DNA from 4 places in the Synechococcus sp. WH 8016 genome. Region 3 is predicted to be linked to each of the others. Evidence: predicted binding sites of a transcription regulator. Region 3 holds the regulator's gene; each other region holds the start of a gene.

Region 1 (8,241 bases), on a different contig from region 3:
GAGCATGCCGGTGAGCTCTTGAGGCTCGGGCCTGCGGATGCGATGGGCAATGAGAAAGGCGCCGATTTGAACGTCTGAAGCTCCTCCCGTGAGCATCAACTCCATGGCCTCATCGGCTTCGCTTCGCGTTAAACCTTTGCTGGTGTGCTCTCCACTGCCAATTTTGCGTAGCAATTGCTTGAAACATGCACGCTTATTGGCTTCTGGAGAGCTTTGCATTGATATGACCGGAACCGAAAGAGATCGTTCCGCAGAATCATCTCCTTCGGTGGTAGTCATTGATACCAGAATCTTTTATGTAAGCCGTTGGCTAGCTTCTGCAAAGGCCCGCATAGCTCCCGTGTAGGGGGTGGGATGGGTGCTGACGTCCTTCGGCGTAATAAAGCCGTTCAATGAGCAGGTTTGGAAAGGCTTCACGCACAACGGCTGGGGTCAACGACAAAGAGTCACTGGTAAAGAAGTTATTGATACTTTTTAGGGCCTGATTCAGGGTTTGAGCGAACTGATTCATGGGTGAGGTAAGAAACATGAAAACGAACTAACCATCAGCTCAATCATGATGCTGTTTCCCTCGTTGTCGTTCTGTCGCCGATGCTGCTATTGGTTGCTCCGAGCTTTTGAAATGGTAGTCAATGCATCTTTTTTGGGTCTTGATCTTGTAGATGATTTGTTGACTGCTGAGTGGTCCCGCAAGGGTTGCTGATCTCTAGTAGTTCTTTATTGGTCTTTTATTGCATGACAACATCTGCTTTGGCACCGTCCTTGGCTGGTCCCTCGCCATCGACGCTTACTGCTTCACTCATGGCGGCAAAGAAGGCGAAGGGTCTTTCCTTCGCCGACTTAGAAGCGGCCCTTGGGCTCGATGAGGTTTGGATTGCTTCTCTCTTTTACGGACAGGCAACCGCATCCCCTGAAGAAGCGGAGAAATTAGCAACATTGTTGGCTCTCGATCCAGCTATTACCGCTGCGCTGCAGGAGTTTCCGACGAAAGGAAGCCTAGATCCTGTGATTCCTACAGATCCGCTGATCTATCGTTTTTATGAGATCATGCAGGTCTACGGTATGCCTCTTAAAGATGTTATTCAGGAAAAATTTGGCGATGGAATTATGAGTGCCATCGACTTTACTTTGGATGTGGATAAGGTTGAAGATCCCAAAGGAGACAGGGTAAAGATTACAATGTGTGGAAAATTCTTACCTTATAAAAAATGGTGAGTTTTTGATCTCATTCAAAATGCCCGGCCTAGCCGGGTTTTTTTTAATGTCTTTAATATTGCTGTTGAAGCTGACGGAGGGCATGCGCACTTCGTTCTGGATTGGTGAGCTCTGCACTCAGTGACTTCAGCGCTATTTTGCTATGAGTTGTGGCCATGCAACCCAAGGCTCTTAAGGCAGCTTCAGCAGCTGCATCGGAGCCTTTATGGACCAGAACCGCAAGCCTGGTGCTGATCTCAATGTCGTCTCGTCGCTGCAGCAAGCGTATGCAGGCGATGACAACGGGATCACGCCAATCTTGCAGAGTGCATTCACACAACTGCAGTAATTCAACGGCCTGAAGTTGATGAGATTTGAAGCTGAGAAGATCTAAACCGGCGAGGCGTTGTGCTTGGCTGGGCAACTGCAGAATGTGCTCATATTGAGACAGTGTGAGTTCTGCACCCCAGCAACTCAGTGCCTTGAGCAAAAGGACATCTGGATCATCGGATTGCTTCAGCTGCGTGAGTAACCAATCTTTTGCTTCAGGTTGATGGCATAGGCCGGCTGCATGGATCAATTCAGGATGTATTCCGTGCTGTTCGATCAGGGCATGGATGATTGGCCAACCTGTTTCTGCGAACATCCCCAAACGCTCAGCCACTGCAAAACGGAGTTCAGCAGAAAGGCTGGGAGAGAAAACCTCTCCCAGCCAGGTTGGATTCAAAGGAATCTTCCGTGCATTGGCCAGCCGATCCCAAAGGGAGGCTTCATCAATGGCACTCATATGGTTTGAAGTCAGCGGGCGCCGAGTTCAGCGGCGAGTTCACGTTCTAGCTTTTCATCATGCTCTGTGGGAAGCACATCGGAAATTTTGGTGCGATGGGTGCTGTAGAAGAGCATGCCGATGAACACCATTCCTCCAACAATATTTCCCAAGGTGACTGGGAGGAAATTCCAGAAAATCACCTTATAGAAAGGAACACCTGAACCGAGGATTGGTCCAGCTGTATGCAGGAACTGGTTCACAACAATGTGCTCCATGCCCATTGTTTGGAAAGCTGTAATCGGCAACCAGCAGGCAAGCAATTTGCCGGGAACACTTTTGCTCACAAGAGCCATCGTGACGCCGAGGCAAACCAACCAGTTGGCCACAACTCCGCGCAAGAATGCCAAAAAGAAACCCATGCTTCCAAGGGCCTCGTACTTTTTCACAACGTTGATCTGGTTAAGAGCAACGATTTTTTGAGCCACAAGATCCCAAATGGGTGGACCAACATTCTCAGCAGAAGCATCCATGCTTCCGCTGGTGAGGCTGATGGCCATGATGATCGCCACAACGAGCGTGCCGATGAAATTGCCAATCCAGACCCATGTCCAATTTCTAAAGGTTGCACTCCAGCTACATTTGCCGGCCCATGTTGCCATCGGTAGCAACGCGAAGTTTCCAGTGACCAGCTCCATTCCGAACAGGACGATGCTGGCAAAACCAAATGGGAATAGAAGAGATCCCACAAATGGCAGTTTTGTGAGGATTCCTACCGTGAGGGCCAGGATGACGGCAAGACCAAGAATGGCGCCAGAGTAAAAGCCACGGATCAGCAGGTTTTTAATGCTGACGGTTGCTTTCTTGCCGCCGGCCAAAATCATGCCGTCGACGAGTTCATTAGGTAGGACGTAGTCCATCTGGGACGCTGTTGCGCTCATGATTGGGTTTAGTAAATGAAAAAAGAATCAACCGCTAACGCGATTCATTAAGCGTGAGAAGACATCTTGTTGCTGTGGTGATACAGAGATTGGATCTTTGTCTTTACCACTTGCGCTGAGCCAATTGACAAAACGCGATAGAAAATCACCTTTGAAAGACATTGGGAAATGAATAAAAGTTTGGTTCGTGATTGCGTTTAACCATGGCTTCAAAATAAAGCGCCACGGTTTGACGTCGTCGAGCTAATTCGGTTTGCTTAAGCTCGAGGCTTTGCTCCGAATTGTTCGATAAGCACCTGTCGAAGAACGTTTTGAATGTCTTCAGCGGGAATGGCTTTTTGCTGCACTTCCCCGATCTGTGGATTTTCGCCTTGCGATCCTCCGATGCTCAAGGTGTAGCCCTCACCCATTTCGCCTTTGCTGTTTTTTGCCTTCGTGCCTGTCAAACCAATGGCACCCATGAAGGCTTGCCCGCAGGTGTTGGGACATCCGGTCCAATGGATCTTCAGCTCTTCGGGAAGCTCGAGCTCTGCATCGAGTTGGTTCGCTGCAGCAATGGCTTGGTCTTTGGTGTTGGTGAGACCAAAACTGCAGTAAGTGTTTCCTGTGCAGGAGACCGTTCCCGCCGCGATGGCTCCCGGTTGCAGGGGGAAGCGTTGCAGCAAGGAGTCAGCTTGAAATGCGTCGAGATTGTCTGTGGAGAGCCCCACAATGATGACGTTCTGGTCCTCCGTTAGACGCACTTCGCCAGATCCATATTCAAGGCTTGCAGTGGCTAAATCGTGAAGATCATTGGCAGTGAGTCGCCCAACGTTCACATGAAGCCCCGCGAAAAATTCGCCTGGATTATTTTGAGGATGAATTCCGTAGTGAGACCGTGGTGTGTCATTGAAGACTGAACCTGGATCTTCGGCTAGAGGGCCAAAAAGTTCTTCAACTTTGTTCCTGAAGGTTTCGACGCCAAGTTGGTCGAGATACATGCGAAAGCGCCCTTTAGGACGCTTATCACGTTCACCATTGTCACGCCACAAGCGGATGACGCAATCCGTCATTTTGCAAATCTCATCTTGCTTGACCCATGCATTCATAGGCAGCGCGTAGGCATTCATCTGAGAGGAGAGGATCCCTCCGATCCAGACCCCGAAACCCATCACACCATCACGTTTGACGGGATGAAAGACGATGTCGTTATGCAGTAAAAAATTATCCTTGGCACCCGCAACGGCAGTATTCCACTTGCGAGGGAGATTGGAATATTCTGGATTCCCTTCACAATGGTTGGTTAGGAAATCTTGCAATTCAGTTGTAAAAGGGCGTGTATCAACAATTTCGTTCGGGTCAATTCCTGCTAATGGGTTGCCTGTTACATTTCTAGGGTTGTCAAAACCCGATTGAATTGAACTCAGTCCGACTGATTTAAGGCGTTTGAGAATATCTGGCAGGTCGTCAAGTAAGACTCCTCGAAGTTGGAGATTTTGGCGAGTTGTGATGTCGCAACTTCCATTCTCTCCGTAGCGTTCAACAATGGAAGCAACAACGCGTAGCTGCTGATTGCTGAGCACACCGTTGGGGACTCGTAGGCGAAGCATGAACTTGCCGGGAGTTTTGGGACGCCAGAACATTCCATACCATTTCAGGCGAAGCTGTAGATCGGTTTCGTCTACTTCTTCCCAGCCAATCCGAGCAAACTCCTCAATTTCATCGCCCACAAGAAGCCCATCTTTTGAAGCTTTGTTCTGTTCAATCTTGTTGAGTTTCTTGTTTTCTAGGAATGTTCTTGTCGGGATTTGAATGCTCATAGCACGACTGATTGATAGAGGAATTCGTCGGTTGGCGAGATTCCCAGCACATCAGATTGGGGCGTGCTGGAGGAAACGTTTATAGCGATGAGTGGTGTGCCCTTTCGGTATCGGTTGGAACCAAATTGGCCATCACGAGCTCGAAATTATGTTTGATGTGATACAGGAAAGTCTCCTGGTTTCTGGCTCGATAGATCCGTCATTGGATCCAAGAATTTGATTCAGTATTGGCGACCGATTTCACCGATCCAGCGAACGGCTCCTTGGCGGATCATCGACCAAACCCTTGCCATGGCTGCTAAGTCGCGGTCAAAGTCATTGCGAAATCGTTTTGGTGCCCGGCTGCTGCGAGCTGTTGGGTGTATGGGAGCGCGAGAATGCTTTCTGCCGTAGTAAGTCATGCATGCATGAATCGTGACCACTCGACTTCATCAGTTCCGGTGGGTTTCGATCCGTGGCCGTTGCTACGTAAACGTGCGGAACCTGGTCGTGAGTACGGCCTGCGCTTGGTGATTCACGGCCGTTCTGGTGGAGTTGTTCCCCCCTGCTTTCAGGAGCTGTTGATTGCTGTCGGTGAGCTCCGAAAAGCCTCAGTAGAACTAGAGGTATTAACGGCGGAGAGCCCGAAGCCAGCACGGCGCGATTGTGCATCCCAATGGTTGGTGCCCCTGCTGTTGCTTCCTGGCAGCCATGCGCGCTGTGATGTTCCTCAGATTCGGGACCGGTTGAGGGGTGAGGGTGTCGCAGTGAAGCCGCTTCCGTTTCTTGGCTCTTGGGAGTTTTGGTGGTTCCTGATGTCTCGTTGGATCGCTGACGTTTCTGTCCAGCACCCCTCGCTAGCGCTGATTCACCACCCATTAAGGCCAGGGCTGTCGGATCGTTTCCTCACTTCACTGCAACGCCGCTTTGATCTGCCCGTTGTGCCCTTTGATCGTTGGGATAGGTTTGTTGTTGATCATCCAACCATGGTTCCATTACCGCTTTCGTTAGCCCCTAACCGGATGTCGGAGGCGCTGCGTCAGGCTGGCGGTTTGCCTTCTCTCCTTGAAGATCCTGTGCTCCGTCAGGGTCTGATCCATTGTCTTGCTGCATTGCCGTGACTGACTCGACCAACACAGGAACTGTGTATCTCGTTGGCGCGGGACCAGGAGATCCAGACCTTCTTACCGTCAAAGCGCATCGTCTACTGCGATGTTGCGATGCCCTTGTTTACGACTCATTGGTTCCTAGTGAGGTTCTCGAGCTTGTCCCCGAGACCTGTGAGCGCCACTTCGTCGGTAAACGCCGGGGGCATCATTCCGTTCCGCAGCCCAGCACCAACTCGGTGCTCGTGGCTTTGGGTCAGCGCCATCAAACTGTGGTGCGCTTAAAAGGAGGCGACCCTTTTCTTTTCGGACGCGGAGGTGAAGAGGCCGCCCATTTGGTCTCCCATGGCATTGCTGTTGAGGTGGTGCCGGGTGTGACCTCGGGTATTGCTGCTCCGGCTTATGCAGGAATACCAGTGACCCATCGGCGTGCCGGCTCCTCGGTCACCTTTGTGACCGGTCATGAGGAGATCGATAAACGTCGCCCCTCCGTGAATTGGCGCGCTCTGGCCACCGCGAGTGATGGTTTAGTGATTTACATGGGTTTGCATAATCTCCCGCGAATTGCTGAGGAATTGATCGCTGGCGGTTTGGACGGAGAGACCCCTGTTGCTGTTGTTCAGCAGGGCACCGTGGTTGGTCAGCGATGCCTCAAGGCACCTCTGCGCGAGGTGGCAGAGGCCACTCGAACAGAGAACTTTGCTTCGCCTTCCATCGTGGTGGTGGGTGATGTGGTGAGCCAACAAGTGGCTGCCTGTGCGCCTGAGCCCGCGGCGGTGACCATGCCGATTCCATTCTGAATTTTGATCCTTTGGCAGCTAAATGACGTAGACGCCTGAGGCCCCTCAACGCCCTAATCGGGATCCACCTTTTCTTTCCAGGATGCTTCTCGTAATCGCGGCAGAAGTTGTACGAGGTTGCAAGGAAGGGTGTTTGCATTCAATTGGCTGGAGATGAGTCGGTCCCAAGCTGTTTGAACGGCATCTAAAGAACCGGGAAGCACGAAGACGATGGTTCCGTTGGCGACGCCTGCCAGGCATCGACTTTGCAAGGTGCTGGTCCCGATGCTCTCGTAGGAAAGAACCCGGAAGAGTTCACCAAAACCGTCGATGGTTTTGTCCAGCAATGGGGCGATCGCTTCTGGGGTACCGTCTCGGCCTGTCAGGCCTGTTCCCCCGCTTGTGATCACCACATCAACGCTTGGATCGGCAATCCACTGACTGAGTTCTGAGCGGATCTGGTAACGATCATCAGGGCAGATACGCCGATCGCTGAGTTGATGCCCTGCTGCCGTTAAACGTTGTTCGAGTGCATCACCGCTGGTGTCTTCCGCCCTGGTGCGTCGGTCGGAAATGGTGAGGAGAGCAATTGAGAGGGCCAGCTCCAGCATCGCGAACGAAAGATAACGCTAGAACGAAGCAGGGCTTGAAGTTGTTTCCTATGACGAAATCTCCGGAGAGAACACTCCAGGTGTTGTTGTTTGCTTCGCTTCGAGATCAGGCTGGCTGGGATGAACAGTCTGTGTTTCTTCCTGACAAAGATGTTGTGACGGCTGAAGACATTTGGGATCAGTTGAAGCTTGGACCTCGCCCTGCGTCTGTGCAGATCTCGATTAATCAGCGGTTGGTGAGTTCGCTGACCCCTGTGCAAATAGGGGATGAAGTTGCGTTTCTTCCACCCTTTACCGGAGGTTGAGGGGATGACACAAAAACTGGAAATAACAGTTGAGATTCACAGCCAACCCTTTGATCCTTGGATTCAGTTGTCTGAATGGTCATCGACTGCGGCTGCTTTAGCCTCATTCAGTGGACGGGTTCGGGATGTTGCTGAACATGGGAGTTCGCTTGAAGCGCTTGAGCTCACGCACTATCCAGGACTGTGCGAAAGCTTGATCCGTGAGGATGCGGAACGGTTGTTGATGGCGCATGGCGCGACTGCAGCGCTTGTGATCCATCGGGTTGGGCGCTTATCGCCTCATGAGGTCATCGTGCTTGTGGCGATTGAGGCTGATCGGCGTGGTCCTGCGCAACGTTGTTGCATGGCTTTGCTTGAAGCGATCAAGCATCAGGCCCCTCTTTGGAAAAAAGAGTGGAGGGATGGACAAGGCACCTGGGTTAGTGGAAATACGCCGCTTTGATTCCCTCTTTAGAGGAGGCGTGCTCGCATGAGTTGCGCCCAAAGACTCTCGCCGGCTTCTAACCGTCCGGTTTGTGCTGGAATCTCCAGCAACAGATCGCTCTGAACCAGAGAGCCAATGCGGGATGAGGCTTGAGAATCGCTCACCCGCGCCATCAGCTCTCCGCTGGCATTGACCTCCAAGTGTGCGCGGGCTAATTCGGGGCGTCCTGGCCGGCGAGCCAAAGCGTTGGCCAGCTTGACTTTGACGCGTGGAAAGAACTCAGGCTCTTGTTGACCCTCCAAGAGCTGTAAGGCTGGCCAAAGCAGTTGCAGGGCTG
Region 2 (8,241 bases), on a different contig from region 3:
TCCTTGCGATGAGTTCACCACAAGGGAGCCACGTTTCAGGGCGACGCGAGTGAGTCCACCCGGGCTGACCCAGTTCGATGCTCCGCGTAAAACATACGGTCTTAAATCCACATGACAAGGAAACAATTCTCCATTGCTTAGTGAGGGAACGGTCGAGAGTTGTAATGTTGGTTGGGCAATGTAATTTCGAGGATTTGCTCTAATTTTTGAGTCGAATTCTGCGATTTCACTTCGGCTTGACTGTGGTCCGATTAACATTCCATAACCCCCTGCTTCAGCCACAGACTTCACTACAAGTTTTTCCAGGTTTTCTAAAACGTATTGGCGATCATCTGGCTGGGAGCAGAGATAAGTGGGGACGTTGTCGATAATCGGTTCTTCGTCAAGGTAATAACGGATCATTTTTGGTACATAGGCGTAGATCAATTTGTCGTCGGCGACCCCAGTTCCTGGAGCATTGGCGATGCCGATGCGGCCATTTTGCAAAACATCCATCAATCCAGGCACGCCAAGTGCCGAATCGCGACGGAACACTTTTGGATCGAGGAAATCGTCATCGATTCGTCTGTAAATCACATCCACCGCTTCTCGTCCAGTGGTGCTGCGCATCCAAACGCGGCCGTCTTCGCAGATCAAGTCACGCCCTTCCACCAGGGCAACGCCCATCTGTTGAGCGAGGTAGCTGTGTTCGAAGTAAGCGCTGTTGAACACTCCTGGTGTGAGCAGCACAACGCGTGGTGAATCTGCCCAAGGAGCTAAGTCCTGCAGTGTTTGCAACAATCTCGAGGGATAGTCGTCGATGGGTTGAACGGTTCGACCAGCAAACAGGCTGGGAAATAACCGCTTCATCACCCGTCGGTTCTCGAGGAAATAGGCCACACCGGATGGACAGCGCAGGTTGTCTTCCAGCACGCGCCATGTGCCTTCTTCGTCGCGGATGAGATCCGGTCCTGAGATGTGACACCAGCGATTCAACGGGAGCTGGATGTCTTGCATCTGGGGCCTCCAGCCCTGAGAGCTTTCCACGTCTTCCCTGGGAATGACACGATCCTTCAGGATTCTCTGTGGTCCATAAACGTCGGCTAAAAACCGATCGATGGCTTCCAAGCGCTGAAGAAGACCACGTTCGAGCTTGGCCCAATCGTTGAGGTGAATGAGCCTTGGCAGGGGATCGAAGGGCAGGATCCTTTCTCCCCCATCTAATCCTGCGCCATTCAGCCGGAAGGTGGCGCCTAGTCGTCGGAGGAGGTTTCCGGCCGAAGCATGATTTCGATTCAGTTCCGTGAGCCCAATCTGCCCAAGCGACGACAGCAGTGGCTCCAAATCTGCTCTGGGAGCAGATTGCTTTCGACAAAAATATTCGTCGTAACCGAGGGTTGGCCGATACTCATTGAACATTGGCTCACCATTGAACTCAGATATCAAAGATCTGCATGTCTGTTGGGCCACGTGTTGTTTGTTACCGATCGCTTGATCGGAACACGAACTGGTTCGAAGGATAGTTTTTTGGTTTCGGTTAATACTTTTTCTGGATTAATGTGTCGGTGATCAAGCAGTGAAGAGAACCATTTTTTGGTCTAGGAATATTTTGCTGACCATTTACTGATGTCATTCTGGACGATGTTCTTTGGCCGGTCGTGGTCAAAGAAGCAGATAACGCTGCGCCAGGGGAAGCACCTCCGCTGGTTCACAGGTGAGCAGCTCGCCATCGGCGAACACCTCATAGGTTTGTGGATCCACGCTCATGTTGGGAAGTGCTGAGTTGAGTTTCAGTGCACTTTTGCCAACGTCACGGGTGTGTTCTACGGCAATACAGGTGCGTTCCAGTCCGAGTTTGCTTTGGATGTTGTCGTTGAGGGCTGCATCGCTCAAAAAGGTGAGGCAACTGGGGGCAAGGGCTTTGCCAAAGGCGGCAAACATAGGTCTTCCATGTACAGGCCCAGGTGTGGGGATTGAGGCGTTGGCATCACCCATTTGGGCCCAGACGATCGATCCGCCTTTCACGACGAGTTGCGGTCGTATCCCAAAGAATCCTGGTTTCCAGAGCACCAGATCGGCGAGTTTGCCTGTCTCTACAGACCCAACTTGGCTGCTGATGCCATGGGCGATCGCTGGATTGATGGTGACTTTGGCGATATAGCGCTTCAGACGGTGGTTGTCGTTGCGGCTTGAATCTTCTGGCAGGGCTCCGCGTTGAACCTTCATTTTGTGGGCCGTCTGGAAGGTGCGTGTGATCACTTCTCCCACCCGTCCCATGGCCTGGGAATCGCTGGCGATGATCGAGAAGGCGCCGAGATCGTGAAGGATGTCCTCAGCTGCGATCGTTTCGCGGCGGATGCGTGATTCTGCAAAGGCCACGTCTTCAGGGATTTTGGGATCCAGGTGATGGCACACCATCAACATGTCGAGGTGTTCTTCGAGGGTGTTGCGGGTGTAAGGACGTGTGGGGTTGGTACTGCTGGGAATCACATTCGCCTCTCCGCAGATTTTGATGATGTCGGGCGCATGCCCGCCGCCAGCACCTTCGGTATGAAAGGTGTGAATGGTTCGGCCCTTGATGGCGGCGATGGTGTCTTCAACGAAGCCGGCTTCATTCAGGGTGTCGGTGTGGATGCAGACCTGCACATCCATTTGATCGGCTACCGACAGGCAGGCATCAATGGCGGCAGGCGTGGTGCCCCAATCTTCATGCAGTTTGAGACCGCATGCTCCCGCGCGTACTTGCTCCTCTAAAGCTTCTGAGGTGCTGGCGTTTCCTTTCCCGAAGAACCCCAGGTTTACGGGTAGGCCCTCAGCGGCCTGCAGCATGCGGCCTATATGAAACGCACCAGGCGTGCACGTGGTGGCATTGGTTCCTGTGGCTGGTCCAGTGCCGCCCCCCATCAAGGTGGTCACACCGCTGGCCAGGGCCGTTTCGATCTGTTGGGGGCAGATGAAATGGATATGGGTGTCAATCCCACCAGCGGTGAGGATGTGTCCTTCACCAGCAATCGCTTCGGTGCCGGGGCCGATCACGATGGTGACGCCTTCCTGGATGTCGGGGTTGCCGGCTTTGCCGATCCCGACAATGCGGCCATCCTTTAGGCCGATATCGGCCTTGACGATGCCCCACCAATCAAGAATGAGGGCATTGGTAATTACGGTGTCAACGGCTCCTCCAGCCCGGGAGGTTTGGGATTGGCCCATCCCATCGCGAATCACTTTTCCGCCACCGAATTTCACCTCATCGCCGTAGGTGGTGAAATCTTTTTCCACTTCGAGGATGAGGTCGGTGTCCGCTAAGCGAATGCGGTCTCCGGTGGTTGGCCCATAGGTTTCGGCGTAGGCCTGGCGGGAAATGCGATAGGGCATGAATCAGGCGTCGAGGGGTCCGTTGATGTGTCCGTTGAAGCCGACCACGCGGCGTGCTCCAGCAAACGGGATCAAATTCACGTCGCGGTGATCACCTGGTTCGAAGCGAATGGCCGTACCGGCTGGAATATCAAGCCTTTGGCCGCGTGCAGCGTCACGGTCAAAGATCAGAGCAGCATTGGCTTCTTGGAAATGGAAGTGGGACCCCACCTGGACGGGGCGGTCACCGCTGTTGGCAACGCTGAGGGTTGTGACCTCTCTGTTGGCGTTGAGTTCCAGTTCGCCGGGTTCCGGTATCAATTCACCGGGGATGAGGGGTGCCATCAAAAAAAGCCTTAGCGAATGGGGTCATGCAGGGTCACGAGTTTGGTTCCATCGGGAAATACCGCCTCGATTTGGACTTCATCCACCAACTCTGGAATGCCCTCCATCACCTGGTCGCGGCTCAGCCAAGTGCTGCCTTCCTGCATCAGGTCGGCCACAGTTTTCCCATCGCGTGCGCCTTCTAAAACCAAGAAGCTGAGCCATGCCACGGCTTCAGGGTGGTTGAGTTTGAGGCCACGCTGGAGTCGACGTTCTGCCAAGAGCGCAGCCGTGACAATGAGAAGTTTGTCTTTTTCCTGGGGGCTGAGGTGCATGGTGACCTTGCACTCTTTCTAGTTTCTATCTCCCTGGGCCAGCGGAATGTTCAAATTGAACGCTTAGGCCTTCAATGGATGTTCTTGTAAGGGCCAGACCCTGGGAATCTGCGGAGGAGCCAGGTCTCGAGCTCGACGGGTGCGAGCCCAAATTCTGCTGAACCAAAAACGGGCATCACGGCTTGAGAAGCCGCTGTAGCGGGCGATCAGCCCCTGGGGGAGAACGCCGCAATGCATCTGGCCTTCGAGATCCTCTCGATCTTGCCGAACGTCATCGATGAGGGTGTTGATCGTTTCTGTAGGAAGAGGGAAGGGTGCCGCCCAAACCAGGGTGCCGAAGACGGGTTGTTGATTGAGTCCATGGATTCCCTTCAGCGCTGCGTCGCTGATTTCGAGTCTGTCAACAAGTTCCCAGCGCTGACCTTCAGGCGTTTGGCGTTGGATCTGAACGCCTGATCTCCAGCACCCCCGCCCCAAGGTTTCGTTTGCGGCAGTGCGCCCGAGACGCACAATTTCTGCGCTGAGAAAGGATCCATCCATCGGCAAGGTGACGCTGAGGTTTTGCTCAAACAGAGCGTCGGCGTAGAGCACAAGCTCTTGGGGTAGCCACTCCAAATCGCTCTCTGCATCCAGCTCTGCCACCACCTGTTGGCGGGCCCATGCACCTCGGGGATGGCGTTGGCTGCGACCGACGGATCCATACACCTTTTGCGCGGCCACGCTGGTGATCAGGCAGCGACTGTTCGATTTCAAGCTGAGGTTGATGCTCAATTGATCTCCCCCCACGAGACCGCCAGCGGTGTGAAGCAGTGGCAGCTCGCAGCGCCCGTTCTTCCCCCGCCCGGCGCGCATTAACTTAAGGGGCGCGGTGCAGCCCCCCTGAAATTGACTGCCGCTGCGGCCTTCAGCAAACAGCAGGTTGCAGGTGCCGTGCCATGGGTCAAGTCGATGCATCTACGCACGCTCGACGCCAACTCTGCTTAGCTCTGTAGCAAGCACTACCAAATAAAAGTGTGCTGTTTGGGCAGTCTTTGTTGTGTGATCTCTTTGGCTGTCTGAACCCTTGGATGTTGGCTTGATCGTGTTGGACCATCGCCTCTTGTCTGAGGAGCCATTGCCGGACGCCACCCCGGCGGCCATGGAGTTGCCGCTGAGTGCGGATCAGCGCACGGTGCTGCGCGGACGTCGTCGCACAGTGTGTGGTCGAGACGTGTTGTTGCAGCTGCCGCGTGAGCGCCCGTTAACACCAGGTGATCGCCTCACCGATGCGCATCATCAGGTGCATGTGCTGGTGACTGCGGCTCCTGAGGAGTTGTTGCGAGTGGAGGCAGCAACGCCGCTTGCATTGCTTGAAGCTGCTTATCACCTAGGAAATCGTCATGTGGCTCTTGAGTTGCATGAGCATGAGCTGTTGTTGCTCAACGACTCCGTCCTCGCCACCATGCTTAACGGTCGCGGATTGAAGGTGACACGGTGTTGCCGTCCCTTCATGCCAGAAGGCGGTGCTTACATCGGCCATCAGCACGCATGACATCGCTTGCATTGCTGCAGTTGGTGAGTCCTGCCTTGCCCGTTGGCGCTTTTAGCTATTCCGAGGGTCTTGAAGTTTTGATCCAGAATGGTTCATTGATTGATGAATTAGATCTCCAACATTGGATTGAAGCGGAGCTTCAAAGGGGTGCCCTGAGGTTGGAGGCTGCGGCGTTAAATCCATTGCGCGTCCAGCTTCAACACTGGGAGCAAGAAAGGTCAGAGATGCCCAGCGAGTTGATGTCTTTGGATGGGTGGTTGTTGGCTTTGAGGGAGTCGGCTGAGGTGCGTGCCCAGCAAGGACAGATGGGCGGTTCTTTGCTGCAATTGATGGTTGATCTTGGACATCCATTGCCTCAGCCGGTGGTGCTGGCTTGGCCGGCGGCCTGGGCTTGGGCTGCTTTGTCGTTGAAGATTTCTGAGTTGGAGATGGTGGAGGGTTATCTCTACGGTTGGGTTGCGAATCAGCTCAGTGCAGCGGTTCGCTTGGTGCCGCTGGGTCCCACTACGGCTCAACGGATCCAGCAGCAGCTGTTGCCGATGATTCGTGAACAGGCATCTGTTTTGAAAGATCAAGACCCGTACACCCTTTGGTGTGGTGGTGCTGGTGCGGGGTTGGCCCAGTTGGCGCATGCTGAGTTGTATTCACGTTTGTTCCGGAGCTGATGAGCAGCAAACTCAGGCTTGGCATCGCCGGGCCGGTGGGCTCAGGCAAGACAGCGCTCGTGGAAGCGCTGTGCAGGAGATTGCGCAACCGCCTGCAATTGGCGGTTGTGACCAATGACATTTACACCCAAGAGGATGCCCAATTCCTGACGCGTTCAGGTGCCTTAGAGCCTGAGCGCATCCGTGGGGTTGAAACCGGAGGGTGCCCGCATACGGCGATTCGAGAAGACTGCTCCATCAACCGAGCGGCTGTGGGTGAACTGGAATGTCAGTTCCCAGGGCTTGATTTGGTGATGGTGGAGAGCGGAGGTGACAATCTTGCGGCCAGTTTTAGCCCCGAATTAGTCGACCTTTGTATTTATGTGATTGATGTAGCGGCTGGGGACAAGATTCCTCGCAAAGGCGGTCCTGGCATTACACGATCCGATTTATTGGTGATTAACAAGATTGATCTGGCTCCCCTTGTTGGTGCTGACTTAGCCGTGATGGAACAGGACACGTTGAGGATGCGGCGGGATCGACCCTGGTGCTTTACCAACCTTCGAAATGGGGAAGGACTCGATCTTGTGGAAGCCTTTGTGTTGCAACAGATACCAAATTGACGCGTATTTGGTCTGCCGATTGGCAAATAGTCTTTGTTGATACAGGAGCTTCTTTCTTCAGATCGGTACCTTTCGAACTCCGGCGTTGAAACGTCGTTCCTCTTGTTTTGATACTCATGAGTTCATCATTGTCCAAGCGTCTCTTTGCCGGCATGGCCGCAGCGTCGCTGGGTCTGGCCGTCACAGCTTGTGGTGGTGGCGATGAGAAAGCCTCCAACGTTGAGTTTGACGACAGCGTTACCGTTGGCATTCTTCACTCTCTGACTGGCACGATGGCCATCTCTGAGTCCACCTTGGTGGATACAGAAAAAATGGCCATTGATGAAATTAATGCTGCCGGTGGTGTTGAGGTAGATGGTAAGAAGTACAAAATTGATTACATCGTTGAAGACGGTGCCTCCGATTGGCCCACGTTTGCTGAGAAGTCCAAAAAACTCATCGATCAGGACAAAGTTCCTGTTGTGTTCGGCGGTTGGACCTCTGCTAGCCGTAAGGCAATGCTTCCGGTGTACGAATCGAAAGATGCTTTCCTCTATTACCCGATTCAGTACGAAGGCCAAGAGTGTTCGAAAAATATCTTCTATACCGGCGCGACTCCTAACCAGCAGTCTGAGCCAGCGACCAGCTTTATGTTCGAGAAGTCGCCAGCTGCAGGCAAGCCCTTCTATTTAGTGGGATCTGACTACGTGTTCCCTCGTACGTCTAACACCATCACGAAGGAGCAGGTGAAGTCTCTGGGTGGAGAAGTTGTTGGTGAAGATTATTTGCCTCTTGGCAATACAGAAGTTGCTCCGATCATTGCCAAGATTAAAAAGGCTTTGCCTGATGGCGGTGTGATTATCAACACCCTCAATGGTGACCAAAATGTTGCTTTCTTCAAGCAAATTCAGGATGCCGGAATTACTCCTGAAAATGGTTATTATGTGATGAGCTATTCCATTGCTGAAGAAGAAATCAGCACAATTGGACCCGAGTTCCTTGAAGGTCATTACGGCGCTTGGAACTACATGATGTCCATTGATACGCCGGCATCCAAGAAGTTTGCTGCTGACTTCAAGGCCAAGTATGGAGCTGACCGTGTTGTCGCTGACCCTCAAGAGTCTGCATACAATATGGTGTACCTCTGGAAGATGGCTGTTGAAAAAGCCGGTACTTTTGATGACGACAAAGTACGTGAAGCCCTGATTGGTATCAAGTTCGATGCTCCTCAAGGCCCAATTGAGGTTCGTCCTAACCATCACATCTCTCAAATCGTTCGGATCGGAGCGATTACTGCAGATGGTCAGTTCGAAATCGTAGAAGAGTCGGACAGCCCAATTGATCCTCAGACTTGGAACCAGTTTGAGCCCACATCGAAGGGCTTTGCTTGCGATTGGTCTGATCCCAGTAAGGGAGAGAAGTACAAGCTCTGATCATGAATAGCTCCATCGACTGATGGCTTGCTTTTGGAGGGG
Region 3 (8,241 bases):
CTGATCAAGGACTTGAGCGCTGGGGGTCACCATCCCTTGAAGCACGGTGTTCGTGGCGGTGTCTGCGAGGAGCAATCCGCATTTGCTTCGGCCAGGATCCATGGCGACAACGCGAGTCATCGGCTGAGACGCAGCTGGATGGCGATGGGATCTGCTGTTTCGCTGCGGCGTAACGCCACCGCTTCCAGCCCCGCGAGTCCTCCGTTGCGGTCGATCAGCTCTTGGCCAAGCGCATTGATGGCATTGCCATCAAACTGCAATCCCTTGCTGAGAGAACCGCGTCTTTGCACCTCGGCCAATGTGGAGGCGAGGAGAAGGTTCAGCCGATTGCGTACGGCTTCAGGGTCGCGTTCATTGCTCGCCAGGGTGGTGCGTGCCAAGACCTCACCCTCCCTGGTCACCGTGACATTGGGAAGCACTTCAGGGAAGGCGTAGACAACGGTTTCGCCCAGCAGCACATTGGCGGCTGAACGGATGTTCACAACCCAGGTGCCAGGTTTGCGAATCGTTTGTTCCAAGCGCTTGATGTCAGGCCTCGGAACCAGCAGGATCTGACGCTTTGCCGGTTGGCCAGGCAGGACCTGTTGATAGGCCTGAAGATTGGCGTCTCGGAGCAACTGATCGATCACCGTTTTTGCCTGATCGGGGCGTTCGAGTTTCAGGGTCACGGTGGCAAGCGGCTGCCCGCTGCTGATGGCGACGTTGCCGCGCCGCAGCGCGAGGAGCGTGTCTTCCAGTTGATTGAGTTCTTTCTCGCCATCGCGAATTTGCGTGCGCACGGCAGAGAGTTCCTGTTCGGTGCGTTGGATCTCGATATCTTTGGCATCTACGTCTTGGCTCAAGCGCTGTCGCTCCGCTTCCAAGGATCGGGTTTGTTCCTGGAGGGGCTTGAGGGTGCGACGCAGTTCTGCCGCGCGTTCTTGGGCCGTTGTGAGCTCCTTGCTAGCTTGCTCCTGAGCGCTTTTGCTGGTTTTGAGATCGGCGCGACTGCTCCTTAATTTGGCTTCGAGAGCATTCAGTTCAAACAGCCCGACCCTGAGTTGCCGACTGACCAAGAGCAGGAGTCCAAGGGAAAGCGCACTAATTAGACTGCCGGTCAACACCGTGATCACCACGGCTGTGCGCTTGGGACGCAGTCCAAGCAAGCTCAGCCGAGCTTTCCCCACGCGAGAGCCAAGGCGGTCCCCCAGGGTTGAGAGCACGCCTCCAAGCACAAGCAGGGCGAGAAGTAGAAACCAGCCGGTCACGGAAAATGAAGGATCAGAGTTCGGATGGGAGCTCCATCTTCACCTGCATGGTCAGCTGAACCGCTTGGCGAGAGCGATTGGATCGAGAACAGTGATCTTTTTGCGATCGATATCGACAAGGCTCGATGACTTGAGGTCCCCCAGGAGACGCGTGATCGTGACGCGTGTGGACCCGATCGCCTCGGCAATGGCTTGGTGAGAAAGGCGTAAATCGATGGTGATCCCCCGTTGACCAGGCACACCGAAATCTCGACAAAGCACCAGCAGAAAGCTCACCAGCCGAGATGACATGTCTCGATGGGTGAGGGTTTCGATCATCGTTTCAGTCTGGAGAATCCTGCTGGACAGCCCCTGCAACAACAGCAATCCCACACTGGTGTCGTCTTCAATGGCCTGCCGCACGGATGTGGCTGGAGCCGTCACCATCTCCACCCTTGTGAAAGCGATTGAGTGATAAAAGCGATCGGAGCGGTGACCTGTCAGCAACGACAGAACGCCAAACAAACTGTTTTCTCGCAACAGGGCAACAGTGATTTCCTCGCCGGATTCATAAACCCTGGAGAGGCGGACGGCACCTCGACGAATCAGATAAACCTTTTCAGCGGGGTCGCCGGGGAAAAAGATGGTTTTCCCGCGCTCCACCATCTCGGTATTAGCACCATCGAGACCACGAATGACATCTTGAAGGGTGCGGGTGGCTGGAGCCGTGGGAGTTCCGAAATTCGAGCCCACCGGGCGGATGGTGGGAGGGGCGTATCGGCTGAAGCCGCGGCTGACTTCGGCCATGGTTTCTACTCGTGTATTGGGATGTTATGGATCAGCACCCCCTGTTCATGTAGCAAGGAACACGAAACCCCGCATTTTCACCTAGTGGAAAGAGCCGAATTCTGATCCTGCATGATTTGCTTGAGCCCAGGCTCGGCAAGGTCCAGTAGGTCATTGAGCTGGTGACGACTAAAGGGAGCGCCTTCCGCCGTTCCCTGCAGCTCCAGCAGATGCCCCTCTCCGTTCATCACGACATTGAGATCCACATCGGCTTGGCTGTCTTCGCTGTAGTCGAGATCGAGCAGGGGGCGATTGTGAATCACACCCACGGAGACGGCTGCCACCTGGGATTGGACAGGGTTGCTGGTGAGGACCCCTTGTTGAACCAGTCGCTCACAGGCCCGCTGAAGGGCGACCCAAGATCCGCTGATCGCGGCGGTGCGGGTGCCCGCGTCCGCCTGAATCACATCACAATCGATTTTCAACGTGTTTTCGCCGAGAGCCTGCATGTCGATGGCTGCGCGCAGGCTGCGGCCAATCAGACGCTGAATCTCCTGGGTGCGTCCGCTCAGTTTGAGGAGTTCACGGTTCTGTCGCTCTGGAGTGGATCCAGGCAGGAGTCGGTATTCGGCACTGAGCCACCCCTGGCCTTGATCTTTGCGCCAGCGAGGCACGCCTTCTTGATGACAAACGCTGCAAAGAACGGCGGTGCGTCCGCTGTGGATGATCACTGAACTCAGGGCAAATCCCATCGGATCCCAGCTGATCGAGAAGGGGCGAAGCTCGCCCGGCTGACGTCCGTCATTGCGAGAGGTGCCAGTCATGAGCCCACGGTGCGGAGATGCTTTGAGCCTGCCAGGTGGCTAGGCACACCATGGATGGTGTCAAAACACTTGTGTCTTGGACTTTCACCGCTAGATTCATCCACATCCGGATTTGCCGGACATCGGCGAATGTGATGACCGTCAGCCTCAGCCCTACCCATCATTCCCGTGAGTCGCGGACTGTTGACCACAGGACTCTCGAGCAAGCAGGACTCAGGCGACTCCCCTCCGTGGAGGTTCGTCCACCGCTGCATTTGGTGGCTCCGGAAGGTCAGCTTCAGGTGCATACCGCCTCCTTTCGGGGGAGTTTTTCTGGTGTTCTGAGCCAGGCGCTGCGCACGGCAGGCCTGGGGAGCCATGTCTTAATTGCTCAGTTTCTTAAGGGTGGAGTGGGCCAAGGCCCTCAAAGCAGCCTCACCCTCTGCGATCGGCTGAGATGGTTGCGCCCTTCCGTGACGGAATGTCTCTCAGATGCTGCTGATAGCCGCGATGACGAGGTCAAAGAGGCGGTTCAGGCGGTTTGGCAGATCTGCAAAACCCATCTTTTAGAAGGCACGTTGGATCAACTCGTGTTGGATGAGATTGGCTTGGCAATCGAGCTGGGCTATCTGAGTCATGAGGATGTCTTGTCGGTGTTGGAGCAACGGCCATCCGCCATGGATGTGATTGTGACGGGGCCCGCGATCCCTGCAGAGATGATGGAGATGGCTGATCAAGTGACGGAATTGCGTCGAGGTTTTTAATGCTGAAGAACGATCGCTGGATTACGGATCAAGCAGATGCAGGCATGCTTGAACCTTTTCAAAATGGATTGGTACGCCACTTGGATCCGGATCAACGCCAAGGTCCGGTCCTGAGTTTTGGCTGCTCGTCCTACGGCTACGACCTAAGGCTCTCGCCAAAGGAGTTTTTGATCTTTCGCCACGTCCCAGGCACGATCATGAATCCCAAGCGATTCAACCCTGACAACCTTGAATCAACGCCTCTTCATCATGATGAGGATGGCGACTATTTCATCCTTCCAGCCCATTCGTATGGCTTGGGTGTGGCCCTTGAAAAAATGCGCGTGCCACCCAATATCACGGTGATTTGCCTTGGTAAGAGTACGTATGCCCGTTTAGGCATCATTGTGAATACAACTCCGGCTGAGGCTGGATGGGAGGGACATCTCACCTTGGAGTTTAGTAATAGTTCTGGCGCTGATTGTCGGATTTATGCCAATGAAGGGATCTGTCAGTTGTTGTTTTTCGAGGGTGATCCTTGTGAAACCACCTATAGCGACCGGCAAGGGAAATATCAGCATCAGCCAGAGCGGGTAACGCTGGCCAAGGTCTGAATGAATGGTTGTTAGGGAGCAAGCCTGGCTTTATGCAGTCTTGTTTTTTCGTACCAATCGGCAAATTCCGGCGTCCAAGCTTTGAGATGGGGCCACATCAAATCGCAGAGTTCGCGGATTTCTTGCTGGGCATCAAGCTTGGCGCGTAGGTCCATGAAATGCAGGAAGGCCCTGAGCGTAAAGCTCACCACAAAATGTTGCCGGTAATCGAAGGGGAGGATGCCGCGGGCATGTTCTTCCGCAAACCCAGCCTGAAGCAATTCCTGATAGCGAGCGGCACTGATTTTGCAGTGGTTTAAATCTTTTTGCCGCTCAGCTTCGCTGTAGAGATATTTTTTGCCTTTTCGGTCGCTGTACTCGCCGACGGGGCGCAAATAAAACACTTCTTCGAGATCGAGTTCTCCGAGGGCAGCCCTGCAGATGCGATCGCCTGTGTAACGCATGGATTGAACATCAAAACTGACGCCCACCCGGTGCGTTCGTGCCTGTTGCATCACGGAATGGGGAAACCAGCCCACGTTCAGCACAATCTGGGCATGCTCCATCGGTCCGTAATGGCCCCGCTCTCCAGCCAGGAGGCGTTTGACGCAAATTTCGCCAGCTTTGGTTTCATCGGGCCATTGCGCGCGATCGGCTGCCACAAAGCCCTCGCTGTAGTCCTGGTGCATTCCCACGTACACGCACTGTTGCGGATTCGGGGTTGCGGCGATCAGGTCAACTCGAAAACGAGAGTCCATGGGGGTCGTCTGCGATGAACTGTTCATGCTTTGTCTAGCTGTGGCTGCGGGGGCCTGGGCTTGAAACCGTCTCCGCAGGGGGCACGCTGCTGGTGGAACCAACGCCAGCCAGCGCAGGCAACGGCGAATTGTCGATCAAGGCAACCGCCAATGCTTCCAACTCGTCTGCTGTTCGCGCCCCAAGCGAACGGCCGCGCATCACAGCGTCGGCTGAAAATAAATTGAGCTGTGGAATCCCTGTGACGTCATACAGGTTGATCAAATCGAGCCAGCGTGGATTATCGATATTCACCAAAACCACATCCAACTGATCGGCGTGTTTTTGTTCCGTCTGAAGCATCGCTGGCGCCATCGCTTGGCAGGCCTCACACCAATCGGCGTAAAACTCCAGCACGGTGGGCCGAGAGTTGTTGAGAGCGATCTCCGGATCGAGGGATTGCCTGGCTAGCTGGTCGAGAGGGGCTTCCTGGTTGAGACCATTGCGCAGCAGAAATAATCCAGCGGCGAGGACCAGTGCCGTGATGAGCAGCAACCCCTTTTGCAAGGGGCTCAAGGTGGCGGGGGCGGAACTGCCGGTCATGCCGGGAAGAGTGGTGTGCCTTCACTTTGGCAGGCTGATGGGTGCGCTGTTGCTAGCGTCTGAAAGCCAATACCGTTGTTGTGATCAGCTTTCTCGCTGATTTCATTTCCAGCTGATTTCATCAGTCGACCGTTGGCTGCATGCTGATGTCTCTTTTTCGTTTTCTCTCACTGCCACTGCGGGCTCCCCTGCTGCTTGTGCTGTTTGGTGTGGCCATTTTTCTTGGTCATCACTGGTCGATTGAGAGCGAGCATTTGATTGCTCTGCAGAAAGTGCCGCCCAGCTTGTTCTGGACGGTGGAGGTGTTGCAATCGCTCGTGATTGTGCTGATCTGCACGATGCCAGATCTTCTCCTGCGTCAGCTGTCGATGCTGATGGCCTCCAGCCGCGTGCTCAGCCTGATCGCGACCCTCCTGCTTGTGATCATGGTGGGCCTTTATTTGCTCAGTCTGAGCCTGCTTTCCGATGTGCTGATCTTGGCGTCTGCCACCTTGCTGGCCCGGTTGGACCTCACCCGGATCAAGGTGGTGCCTCCGCCTCAAGTCATGGCTTTTTGGTTGGCGGCGGTGGTGCTGGTGGGCATTTGGTTAGGTCAGGATTTGCCGAACCCGCTGGCTTCAGCTGTCGCAGTGGTCGCTACCTGATCCGAGATAGGCCCAGAGATTTCCTAGGACTTTTTTGGTGTAAAGACGCGTTTCTGGGTAGGGGATGCGCTCCACCCATAACTCTGGATCTTGCTTCAGATCGGGGGTCACCCACCGACTGGCGGCGCCGGGCCCAGCGTTGTAGCTGGCAACGGCCAGCACAATGTTGCCCTGCCATTGCCCCAGCAATTGACGGAGGTAACGCGCTCCGAGCTTTGCATTGCGTGTTGGCTCGCGTAGCTGCTCCTGGCTAAGGGAATCGCCAGCCAGTTCTTCCGCCGTGGCAGGCATCAGCTGCAGCAATCCAATCGCTCCGACGGGTGAGCTCACGCTTGGGGAGAAGCGGGATTCCTGCTTGGCGATCGCCATGAGCAGTTCAGATCGCACCGCCTCCTGTTGGGAGGCGGTGTCAAACACCTCCGAGAGCAGACGGGGATGCTGGCTGCGGTGCAGGAGCTGACGCTCCTCGCAGGTTTGATTGACCAGTCTCAAACTGGCGCGCCAAAGGCGACTCAGGCCTGTCCATGCGTCCCCCACGGCCACTCGAAGGCGACCTTCCACAAGCTTTTGGCTTGGATTGGATGGCTGATCGGATGGGGGCTGTTGATTCCGCCAGGTTTCCCAGGCTTCCTGGGTTTGGCCGAGGCGCCAGAGACGATCAACGAATGGATCGCCACTTTTCAATGGCTCCCAGTGCGCTTGAAACGCATCGCTGAGATCTGCCGAGCGAGCGGTGGAGGCTTGATCAAGATCTGGCAGGTCTCCCCGTCCCAATCTCACCTCGGCGCGCCAGGTGTAATAACTCCTCGGATGGGTTTTGACCAATCGCTTCCAGATTTGTTTGGCTTGCGCTGGTTGGTTTTGCTTCGACAAGGTGAGCCCCAGCCAGAACTGCTGCCTTGCGGCTAAAGGTTCAGGAAGATCTGCGCTCGGGATGGCGTTCAGGAGTGCTTCTGCACGCTCCCATTGGTCTTTCAACAGGGCCTCGCGAGCCAGGTCCCACTGCAGTTGCCAGGCGGCTGGGCTGGTGGGCCAGCGCCTCAGAACGGCCATGGCATTCGCTAGGTCACCGTTAGACGCGTCACCGTTCGTTGCGTCAGCAAGGCGCACCCGGGCTGCTGCAACATCAGCGGAGCGTTGTTGCAAGGCTTTCGGCAGGGCATCCAATAGTGCCGGGTCGGGTCTCAGCGGTTCGCTGAGCAACGCTGCGGCCTCGAGGGCTTCCGGATCGTCTGGGTGGTTGATGGCGAGCTCGAGCAATTGCTGCTTTCCACGCGCTTGCTGTTCAGCGTTCCCTCGGAGCAGGACCCGACCAATGGCCAAGGCGCTGGCTGGAGTGGTGGGTGTGCCCTGGAGGCAGGCTTCCGCAGCACGGCTATCTCCAAGGGACGCGAGCCCTTGCGCAAGTGTGAGTCGATCGGTTTGCTTCAAGCCAGCGCCGCTGATCCTGTTGCAGGCTTCCCTGATCTGACTGGCAGCTCCTGGCCAGCGGGCACCCCAGCGGGCTAGATGCAAGGCGGCGATCGTTTGCTTGGGGGAATCCTTGTTGGTTTCTGCTGCTGCTGCCAAGGCGGCCGGATGGCCGGGGTGTTGTTGAAAAAGCTCTGTGTGGAGCGCTGGGTTGGCTTGCCCGAGGTGATAGCGGGCATCGGCACTGGCGGCACTTTGGGGGAAGCGTTGGAGCAAGTCCTGCCAGCGTTGCTGTGTCTCTGCAGTGCGCCCGAATTTGGCTGCAATTAACGCCTGCTGTTTCAGCGTGACGGCCGCCAGGGGATCGTTGCCCCAGCCTTGATTGGCCAGCAAGCGCTGGGATCTCTCCGCTGAATCGGGGCTGCGTGCTGCGAGCAAGAGAGCGGCTTCCCTCCGCTCGCTGGGATTGAGCGACCAGCGATAACGGGTCCAGAGATCAGCGCTCGAAAGCGATGGTGTGAGTGGAGTGTGCAGGCGGCGCAAGACCGTCTGTCCGCCGAGGACGATCGCAACGGTGAGGAGTGGAGTTCCAGCCAGAAGCAGAAGGCCACGGGAGTGTTGAACGGTCAAGACTCGGCCGGAAACTGATGGCATTCTGTTCCCAGCGCACGGCATTGAGATGGCAAAGGGGCAAGGGC
Region 4 (7,060 bases), on a different contig from region 3:
CTGGAGCCACCTCGGCTTTTGGAGATGAGCTGGTGGCTGCTGAAGACGCAACTTGCTCAACAACTTCGCTGCGGGATCCCAACTCGGCCCAGAGGGTGGCTGGTGAGCCAATCACAGGCTCCACTTTTGCGCTGGCTTGATTGTCGCCGATGGCAACGCCAGCTTGACTGCGCACCATTTGTACTGCAAGCGACCCAACAATGAAGGCTCCTAAAAAGCCCGTTGCTATGGCGATTTGACTGCGATTCCCTGTAGAGACGACCCCAGAGTTCATGCCTAAGTTGAAGAATTCAGACTCTCACTATGGAAACGTGTTGAGTGAATCGCTACCAAATGAGGCAAAAGCTCCAGGATAATTCACATTCTTGAGGCCGTAGGGCGTGCCTGCATGTGCATTGGCTTCGCTGGTGTACCAGCCGTGAAGAGAGCCAAGAAGAAGTCCAAGGGAAATGGCTAAACGCACAGAACAGGTCATAAACTCGCGAAATCTTCTCTTTGGATGAAGGAGTTCGAAGTTGCGATTGAAACCATTTCGGTGGGCGATATCTGCAAATGGTTCAAAGTGAACAATTTATGTCGTTAAATGCATGAATCAAGCCAGCCATTGCTTTGGGTTTGAGAAGGATTTTGTGGGGAACTGGCGGTGCATCCCTCTTTGTGTGCGTCGGAAGCTAGATCTCATTGGCGTCAAATTAAAATTGAGTCATTGGCTTGAGCTCACTCAGGAACAGCGCCAAATGCTTGTGGATTGGCCTGATGAGTTGCCAGTTTTGAATGAGTTGCGTGAGCACTTGCGACTTCTTACTCGGCTGTTGGCGGAGGGGATGGCCAAAGACCTGCCCTTAGCTGTGGATGAACCTTGGCAAGTGTTGGGAGAACTGCCCAGCATTGTGCAGGAATCTGCCTTGAAAAAATCGATTGTTATTAATGTGAACCAATGGGCTTCTTTGTTTGAATTAGAGCGTTTTGCCTTATGTAAATTGGCCCGTCCTGGCCATGATCATCACAACTTGGATGCTGCTTTTAGCGAAATACTGGGTTGATCAATTTTCGAAGCGCTTCTAAGCGCCCCGCTTCCTGTTCGATTGGTTTGATGACAGAAACTGCTGGAGCGACAATGACTGCACTTGCTTTTAATTCCGGTTGCTTTGATATGGGGCAAGCCTGTTCATGCATCAGAGCATTCACTTCACAGGCTTGAGTTTGCGTGAATCCCCAATGCATCGGAAGAAAGACTGTGCTCCGTCGGATTTTGTCTGTGACTTTCACACGAGCGGTGAGTTGGCCCCTTCGGGAGCTCACCGCGGCGAGCTCTCCATGCTTCACCGCAAACTGATCTGCATCTTTAGGGTTAATTTCTAAGAGGGGTTCTGGGTGCATCGTTTTTAAGCGCTCCACCTTTCCTGTCCGAGTCATCGTGTGCCACTGTCCGAGATAACGGCCAATAGTGAGGACCAGTGGGTAGGTGTCACAAGGTGGTTCTGCAAGACCAAGTGGTTGGTCGCTACAGAACCTTGCTCGTCCATTTGTGGTTAAAAACTTGTGATTGGTGTACAGCCGTTTTGACTCTTGAGATGGTGAACTGTTTTGAGGAAATGGCCATTGTTGGGGTCCTTCTTTGTCCAGAACGTTATGACTTAGCCCTGAGACATCACATAATCGTTTTTTCGTTAGTGCTGTAAATTCTGCATAAACTTCAGCCGCAGATGCGTATGTGAATTGTTCTTCAAACCCTAAGCGCCTTCCGATCTCGGCAAACACTTCCCAATCGGGGCGGCTTTCTCGATGGGGATTCCTGAATGCTGGGCAGTAAGTCACCCTGCGCTCAGAGTTGGTCATGGTTCCAGCTTTTTCGCTCCATTGAGCAGCTGGCAGAAGAAGATGGGCGTAATGCGATGTTTCAGAGTCTGCATAGGCTTCGCTAACGATGACCAATGGGCAGCGCTGCATCGCTGTTTTGACGCGATCTAAATCTGGCATGCTCACGAGAGGGTTCGTCGCAACGACCCACCACAAATCCAGCTCTCCCCGTTCCATTGCCTCTACCTGTTGCCAGGCCGTTAGTCCAGGCTTGGAGTCAATTTTCCCCTCAGAAAACCCCCAGGAGTGCTCGACTTCAGCACGATGCTCCGGGTTCGTAACTTGACGATATCCGGGAAGAAGGTGGGAGAGACCGCCTGCTTCTCTGCCTCCCATGGCGTTGGGTTGCCCTGTTAAGGAGAAGGGTCCAGCTCCTTCTTTGCCAATTTGACCTGTCAATAAGTGCAGATTGATGATTCCACCCACGACGGCTGTTCCTTCGCGCCGTTGATTCACACCCATCGACCAGAGGCTCAAGACTTTTTCGCGCCGATGAAACAGTTGGGCGACTTCCCGTAGACGTTTTTCCGGAATGCCACAAAATAAGGCCACACGTCTAGGGGTCCAGCGGGCTACGACATCAAAAAAGGCGTCGTAGTTGTCCGTGCAGTTATCGATAAACGTTGGGTCTTGTCCGTTTTCACGGATCACCAGGTGGGCAATGCCGTGAAGGAGGGCAAGGTCACTCCCAGGAGCGACTGCTAAATGAATGTCAGCAGCCTTTGCGGTATCGGTTTGGCGTGGGTCCACCACCACAATGGTGACGGAGCCAGGGTGTCTTTTTTTTCGTTTTAGTAATCGTTGAAAGAGCACTGGATGGCATTCAGCGGTGTTGGTTCCGATCAGAAACGCCACCGTGCAATGGTCTAGGTCTTCGTAGCTGCAGGGGGGACCATCTGAGCCCAAGCTACGGGTGTAACCCGCAACAGCAGAACTCATGCAGAGTCTTGAATTAGCGTCAAAGTTGTTCGTTCCAAGTGCTCCTTTGAGGAGTTTTTGCGCCAAGTAATAGTCTTCGGTGTGAAATTGCCCAGATCCATACATGGCGATGGCCTCTGGTCCTTTGGATTTGAGGCTAGTTTTGATCTGGCTTGAGATGCGCTCAAGCGCTTCATCCCAGCTGATCGGTTGGAAGTCGTCATCAAGACTGTTGCGTCCAAAGGGTTGATCCAGTCTTCCCCTCGACAGGGCTTCTCCGACTGTTGCCCCTTTGATGCAAACTTGGCCGAGGCTTGATGGATGCAGTCGATTCCCTCGTGCCGTCCACATTGGGGTCCCCTCTGCATCTCGACGCACGGCCTCCCCTTTTTGGGCTGGTGGTCGTAAGTCCAGACCACACCCCACTCCGCAATAAGGACATTGACTGCGAATGGTTGTGGTTGGTTCTGCCATGATTTCAAGTGGGTATTAGAAACACCCGGAGCCAATGGCGCCGGGTGCTTTGCAGATACGAACAGATATAAGGAATCAGCTGTTGGCGAATTCAGGAGTCGATGTTTCTCCTTCATGCAAGTCATCGAAGGAACCTTTGGGTTCTTTGAGGAAGAAGAAGCAGAAGAAAGCAACAATCAGGCCAGCGACCCCCAAGACTTGGAAGAAAGCACTATTGGAGGCTGCGATGATTTCTGGAGAAGGATCTTTACCCCCACCCATCCACATCGGAAGCAAACTAAAAATTGTGAGGTAAGTTACAGCTCCGACGTTGCCATAGGCGCCAACCAAACCAGCAACTTGGCCTGTGACGCGTCGCTTCACCAAAGGAACGAGTGCAAAGGTAGCTCCTTCTCCTGATTGAACGAAGAAAGAGGCCAGCATGGTGATCAACACAGCGATGATGATCCCTGTGGTTCCGCTGAATGTGCCAGGTTTGATCATGCTCATGACGAGGTAACCAATACCCAGACCGCCAGTTAAGAACGCCATTGTGTTTTTACGACTGCCAAGTTTGTCGGAGATCAGACCACCAGCGGGGCGAGCGACAAGATTCACAAAAGCAAAGCAGGAGGCAAGGATTCCAGCGGTTGCTTTGGGGAGATCAAAAGTGGTTTCGAAAAATGTTGGCAACATTGAAACAACGGCCAACTCTGATCCAAAATTCACAATGTATGTGAGTTCAAGGATGGCAACCTGCTTGAATTCGTAGCGATCTTCTTTCGGGTATGTTTTTGTACCCATGATCAGTTCTCGATTGGTGCGAATGATTCCCCAGGTTTGAAAGATAAACCAGATAAGAACCGCAGCTAACGCCAGTGGATACGTTCCTGCATTCAGGAAACCAACCTTTTGTAAGCGCCAGCAGAGGACACAAAGAATGGCTGCAAACGGAACATTCATTCCTAACAATCCCCAGAAATCACGCATTGATGTGACTTCCAATCCAGCTGTGCGCTCAGGCTTTTGATAAGTTTTTCCAGGGGGTGTATCGCTAACGTTGAAGTAATAAATAAAGCCGTATACAGCAGAAATAATTCCCGTCAGAGCAATTGCACCACGCCAATTAAGGACAGCGCCTGAGGGAAGTTCAAACCCGCCTGAGAACGAGAGCCATCCGGCTAGTCCTACGAGTGTTAAGGCCGAGAACGCTGATCCGAAATTGCCCCAACCGCCATAAATCCCCTCAGCTAGGCCAATCTCTTTCGGAGGGAACCATTCGGCAACCATGCGGATCCCGATCACAAAGCCTGCACCCACGATGGATAACAGCAGGCGTGCCACCACGAGTTGATTGAAGTCTTGGGCTGAGGCGAACATCAGGCAAGGAATGACCGAAAAAACCAGCAGGCTGGAATAGGTCAGTCGAGGCCCGTATTTGTCGAGGAGCATTCCAATCAGAACGCGGGCTGGGATCGTGAGAGCCACGTTGCAGATCGCAACGGTGCGGATTTGACCGAGAGTTAAACCCAAATCGGCTTTAACGGTGGTTGCCAAAGGCGCCAGGTTGAACCAGACGACAAAGGTCAGAAAAAATGCGAACCAGGTGAGATGAAGAGTTCGATATCTCCCCTGGAACGACCAGAGTTCTCCAAGCATGGGGGGTCTAAATGTGTGTAAATCAACCCCGGCTTCTGAAAAATGCGCTGAGGAATCAAGGAGCGGCGCACATGCAAACCGCCTTTCTATTTGATCATTAGGCTCTGACCCTCATGGTTGTGTTTGATACCAACTAAGGACTATGCCAATGCTGATCTGTTCACTTTTGTTTTATTCGCTACATTGAAAGAGTCTGCTTTGTACGGCGATTTGTCTGCGATGGACCTGCCAATGCTGCAAGGACTTCGCGCTTGTGTGCTTAGTGGAGGGATGAGTTGTCGCATGGGAAGAGACAAATCTCTTCTTGCTCATCCACAAGGTGGCTGTTGGTTGACGCACAGTATTGGTTTGTGCCGTCATCTAGATCTGCCAGTTGATGTGGTGAGTTCAATCTCGAGTCATCGTCAGTTGGTGTCGACGCTTAAAGGTGTTGACTGCAAGTCTGACCCTTTTCCCGGTCAGGGCCCTTTGGCTGCGTTGTCGGCGGTTTTTGGTCAGGCGAAGGTGCTCGCTCTACTGGTCCTTCCAGTTGATATGCCTTGCTTGGACTCTTCGACCCTGGTCCGGCTGATTCATGCTTGGCAGGAGCAGCCTTCTGTGGCTGTGGTTTCACATGACGGAAACCAGCTTCAGCCTTTGTTTGCTGTTTATCCCAACCACAGTGTCTATCGCGATGCCTTGTGGAGTCAGTTGGCTGCTGATCGACTGAGCATGCATGATTGGCTTGGGAGGGTGCCGCATCGGGTGCTTGCCTTGCCTTATGGGGCTTTGCGAAATCTCAACTGTCCTGCTGATCTAGGAACCCTTGAGGAATGATGAAGCCATCAGCTGTCATTGATCTCCTTGCTAGGCCGCTGGGAGTTTTAAGGTTGTCTCTAACTGCAAGATGTAACTTAGCGTGCCGATATTGCTGTCCAGAAAGCATTGAGCCTCCAGGTTTGTTGTCCACTCGCGATCAACTTCGCTTGATCCATGCGGCCTGTCAGTTAGGAGCCCATACGCTTCGACTAACAGGTGGTGAACCTTTGCTCACCGATCGCCTTTGGCCGCTTCTTGATCAACTCTCGCTTGCAAGGCAGAAGGTTGTTCATCCTTTTAGTCGTTTGAAAGACGTGGCTATCACCACCAATGGTTCTCTCCTCAATGATGAGAAGGCGAGACGGTTGCGCGATATGGGAGTGGATCGCATCACAATTAGCTTGGATGCCGTTGATGGAGCAAGTATTGCCCGTATGGCTGGCTTGCGTTCTGGTCCTGAGGCGGGGAAGGCTCTCATTCAGCGCGTCTTGGCGGGAATTGATGCAGCTCGTGCTGCGGGATTCAATCCTGCGCGAGGTCGTCTCAAGCTAAATGCCGTGATCCAACGCGGTCAAAATGATGATCAGCTGATTCCATTGGCGCGTTTTGCAAGGACACAAGGATTGCCATTGCGTTTGATCGAATATATGGATGTAGGCAATCGAAATGGTTGGTGTCGGGATCAAGTTATGCCGGCCAGTGAGATGATTCAGCTTCTTCACAGCCATTGGCCGCTTCAATCCCTTGGTCGTCAACCTGGTGGAACAAGTGGTCAATGGATCTACGAAGATGGTGAAGGTTCTGTTGCCACCATTGCCTCAATTACAGAACCCTTCTGTTCTGATTGCAACCGTCTTCGGATTACTGCAGATGGTCAAGCATTTACCTGTCTCTTTGCCAGTGAAGGCCTTGATTTGCGCCGATGGCTTCGAGAGGATGTCTCCGATTCTGTGCTTACAGAGGTGATGACTGGTCTGTGGACGCGCCGTTTAGATCGTTTTAGTGAACAGCGTGGGTTAGAGCAGCCAGCAAACCATCACGCTGAGATGGCTTATTTGGGTGGATGAGTGGCATCCGCTACGGATTAAACGAGGTATAGGCGTTAAAGCTAATTTCTAATTTTTTGTTGAGATGTTCGAGCTTATTCCTTATACGCGTTTTCGCGATACTCCATCTGTTCGTTTTTTTGATGTCACGATTCCTGATTCGAATGCTCGCGACTTAGTTGTTCACCGCGGGCCAGCGGTGAGTCCGCCGGATGCAGAGGAGAGCGGAGCTTGGCAATTTTATTTGCATCCCCATCAAGAAGACAACCTGTTAGCCGCTAGTGGAGGGCGAACGTTTTATTTGGTCAATTTTGCTTGGGATCAGC

Evidence for each region. The regulator NtcA, encoded in region 3, controls nitrogen genes in cyanobacteria. The targets are predictions, from matches to a motif close to GTANCNNNNGNTAC.
Region 1: a site for NtcA is predicted at 4,808-4,821, ahead of SYN8016DRAFT_RS09880 (ferredoxin--nitrite reductase). Genes of this name have one in related genera too.
Region 2: a site for NtcA is predicted at 1,510-1,523, ahead of SYN8016DRAFT_RS09795 (circularly permuted type 2 ATP-grasp protein). Genes of this name have one in related genera too.
Region 4: a site for NtcA is predicted at 5,007-5,020, ahead of SYN8016DRAFT_RS09820 (molybdenum cofactor guanylyltransferase). Genes of this name have one in related genera too.

What each region holds. Positions count from the first base shown of each region.
Region 1 is NZ_AGIK01000003.1:265,164-273,404, reverse strand. Features, by position in the region: gene SYN8016DRAFT_RS09905 (anthranilate phosphoribosyltransferase family protein) at 1-219, opposite strand, end outside; gene SYN8016DRAFT_RS09900 (hypothetical protein) at 311-511, opposite strand; gene cynS (cyanase) at 763-1,215, shown strand; gene SYN8016DRAFT_RS09890 (hypothetical protein) at 1,268-1,981, opposite strand; gene SYN8016DRAFT_RS09885 (formate/nitrite transporter family protein) at 1,993-2,880, opposite strand; gene SYN8016DRAFT_RS09880 (ferredoxin--nitrite reductase) at 3,159-4,700, opposite strand; gene SYN8016DRAFT_RS14565 (hypothetical protein) at 4,922-5,122, opposite strand; gene SYN8016DRAFT_RS09875 (DNA mismatch repair protein MutS) at 5,141-5,800, shown strand; gene cobA (uroporphyrinogen-III C-methyltransferase) at 5,797-6,585, shown strand; gene moaB (molybdenum cofactor biosynthesis protein B) at 6,639-7,166, opposite strand; gene SYN8016DRAFT_RS09860 (MoaD/ThiS family protein) at 7,226-7,480, shown strand; gene SYN8016DRAFT_RS09855 (molybdenum cofactor biosynthesis protein MoaE) at 7,485-7,922, shown strand; gene SYN8016DRAFT_RS09850 (molybdopterin molybdotransferase MoeA) at 7,931-8,241, opposite strand, start outside.
Region 2 is NZ_AGIK01000003.1:246,210-254,450, reverse strand. Features, by position in the region: gene SYN8016DRAFT_RS09795 (circularly permuted type 2 ATP-grasp protein) at 1-1,398, opposite strand, end outside; gene ureC (urease subunit alpha) at 1,642-3,351, opposite strand; gene SYN8016DRAFT_RS09785 (urease subunit beta) at 3,355-3,675, opposite strand; gene SYN8016DRAFT_RS09780 (urease subunit gamma) at 3,687-3,989, opposite strand; gene SYN8016DRAFT_RS09775 (urease accessory protein UreD) at 4,053-4,943, opposite strand; gene ureE (urease accessory protein UreE) at 5,053-5,520, shown strand; gene SYN8016DRAFT_RS09765 (urease accessory protein UreF) at 5,517-6,185, shown strand; gene ureG (urease accessory protein UreG) at 6,185-6,787, shown strand; gene urtA (urea ABC transporter substrate-binding protein) at 6,904-8,199, shown strand.
Region 3 is NZ_AGIK01000002.1:51,456-59,696, reverse strand. Features, by position in the region: gene SYN8016DRAFT_RS07165 (hypothetical protein) at 1-120, opposite strand, end outside; gene SYN8016DRAFT_RS07160 (DUF3084 domain-containing protein) at 117-1,247, opposite strand; gene ntcA (global nitrogen regulator NtcA) at 1,299-2,033, opposite strand; gene rph (ribonuclease PH) at 2,111-2,836, opposite strand; gene SYN8016DRAFT_RS07145 (cob(I)yrinic acid a,c-diamide adenosyltransferase) at 2,971-3,579, shown strand; gene dcd (dCTP deaminase) at 3,579-4,172, shown strand; gene thyX (FAD-dependent thymidylate synthase) at 4,184-4,909, opposite strand; gene SYN8016DRAFT_RS07130 (thioredoxin domain-containing protein) at 4,944-5,489, opposite strand; gene SYN8016DRAFT_RS07125 (hypothetical protein) at 5,630-6,133, shown strand; gene SYN8016DRAFT_RS07120 (transglycosylase SLT domain-containing protein) at 6,107-8,197, opposite strand; gene SYN8016DRAFT_RS07115 (hypothetical protein) at 8,223-8,241, shown strand, end outside.
Region 4 is NZ_AGIK01000003.1:256,646-263,705, reverse strand. Features, by position in the region: gene SYN8016DRAFT_RS09840 (hypothetical protein) at 1-274, opposite strand, end outside; gene SYN8016DRAFT_RS15390 (hypothetical protein) at 302-475, opposite strand; gene SYN8016DRAFT_RS09835 (nitrate reductase associated protein) at 588-1,043, shown strand; gene SYN8016DRAFT_RS09830 (molybdopterin oxidoreductase family protein) at 1,024-3,252, opposite strand; gene SYN8016DRAFT_RS09825 (MFS transporter) at 3,328-4,890, opposite strand; gene SYN8016DRAFT_RS09820 (molybdenum cofactor guanylyltransferase) at 5,110-5,706, shown strand; gene SYN8016DRAFT_RS09815 (GTP 3',8-cyclase MoaA) at 5,703-6,755, shown strand; gene SYN8016DRAFT_RS09810 (hypothetical protein) at 6,820-7,060, shown strand, end outside.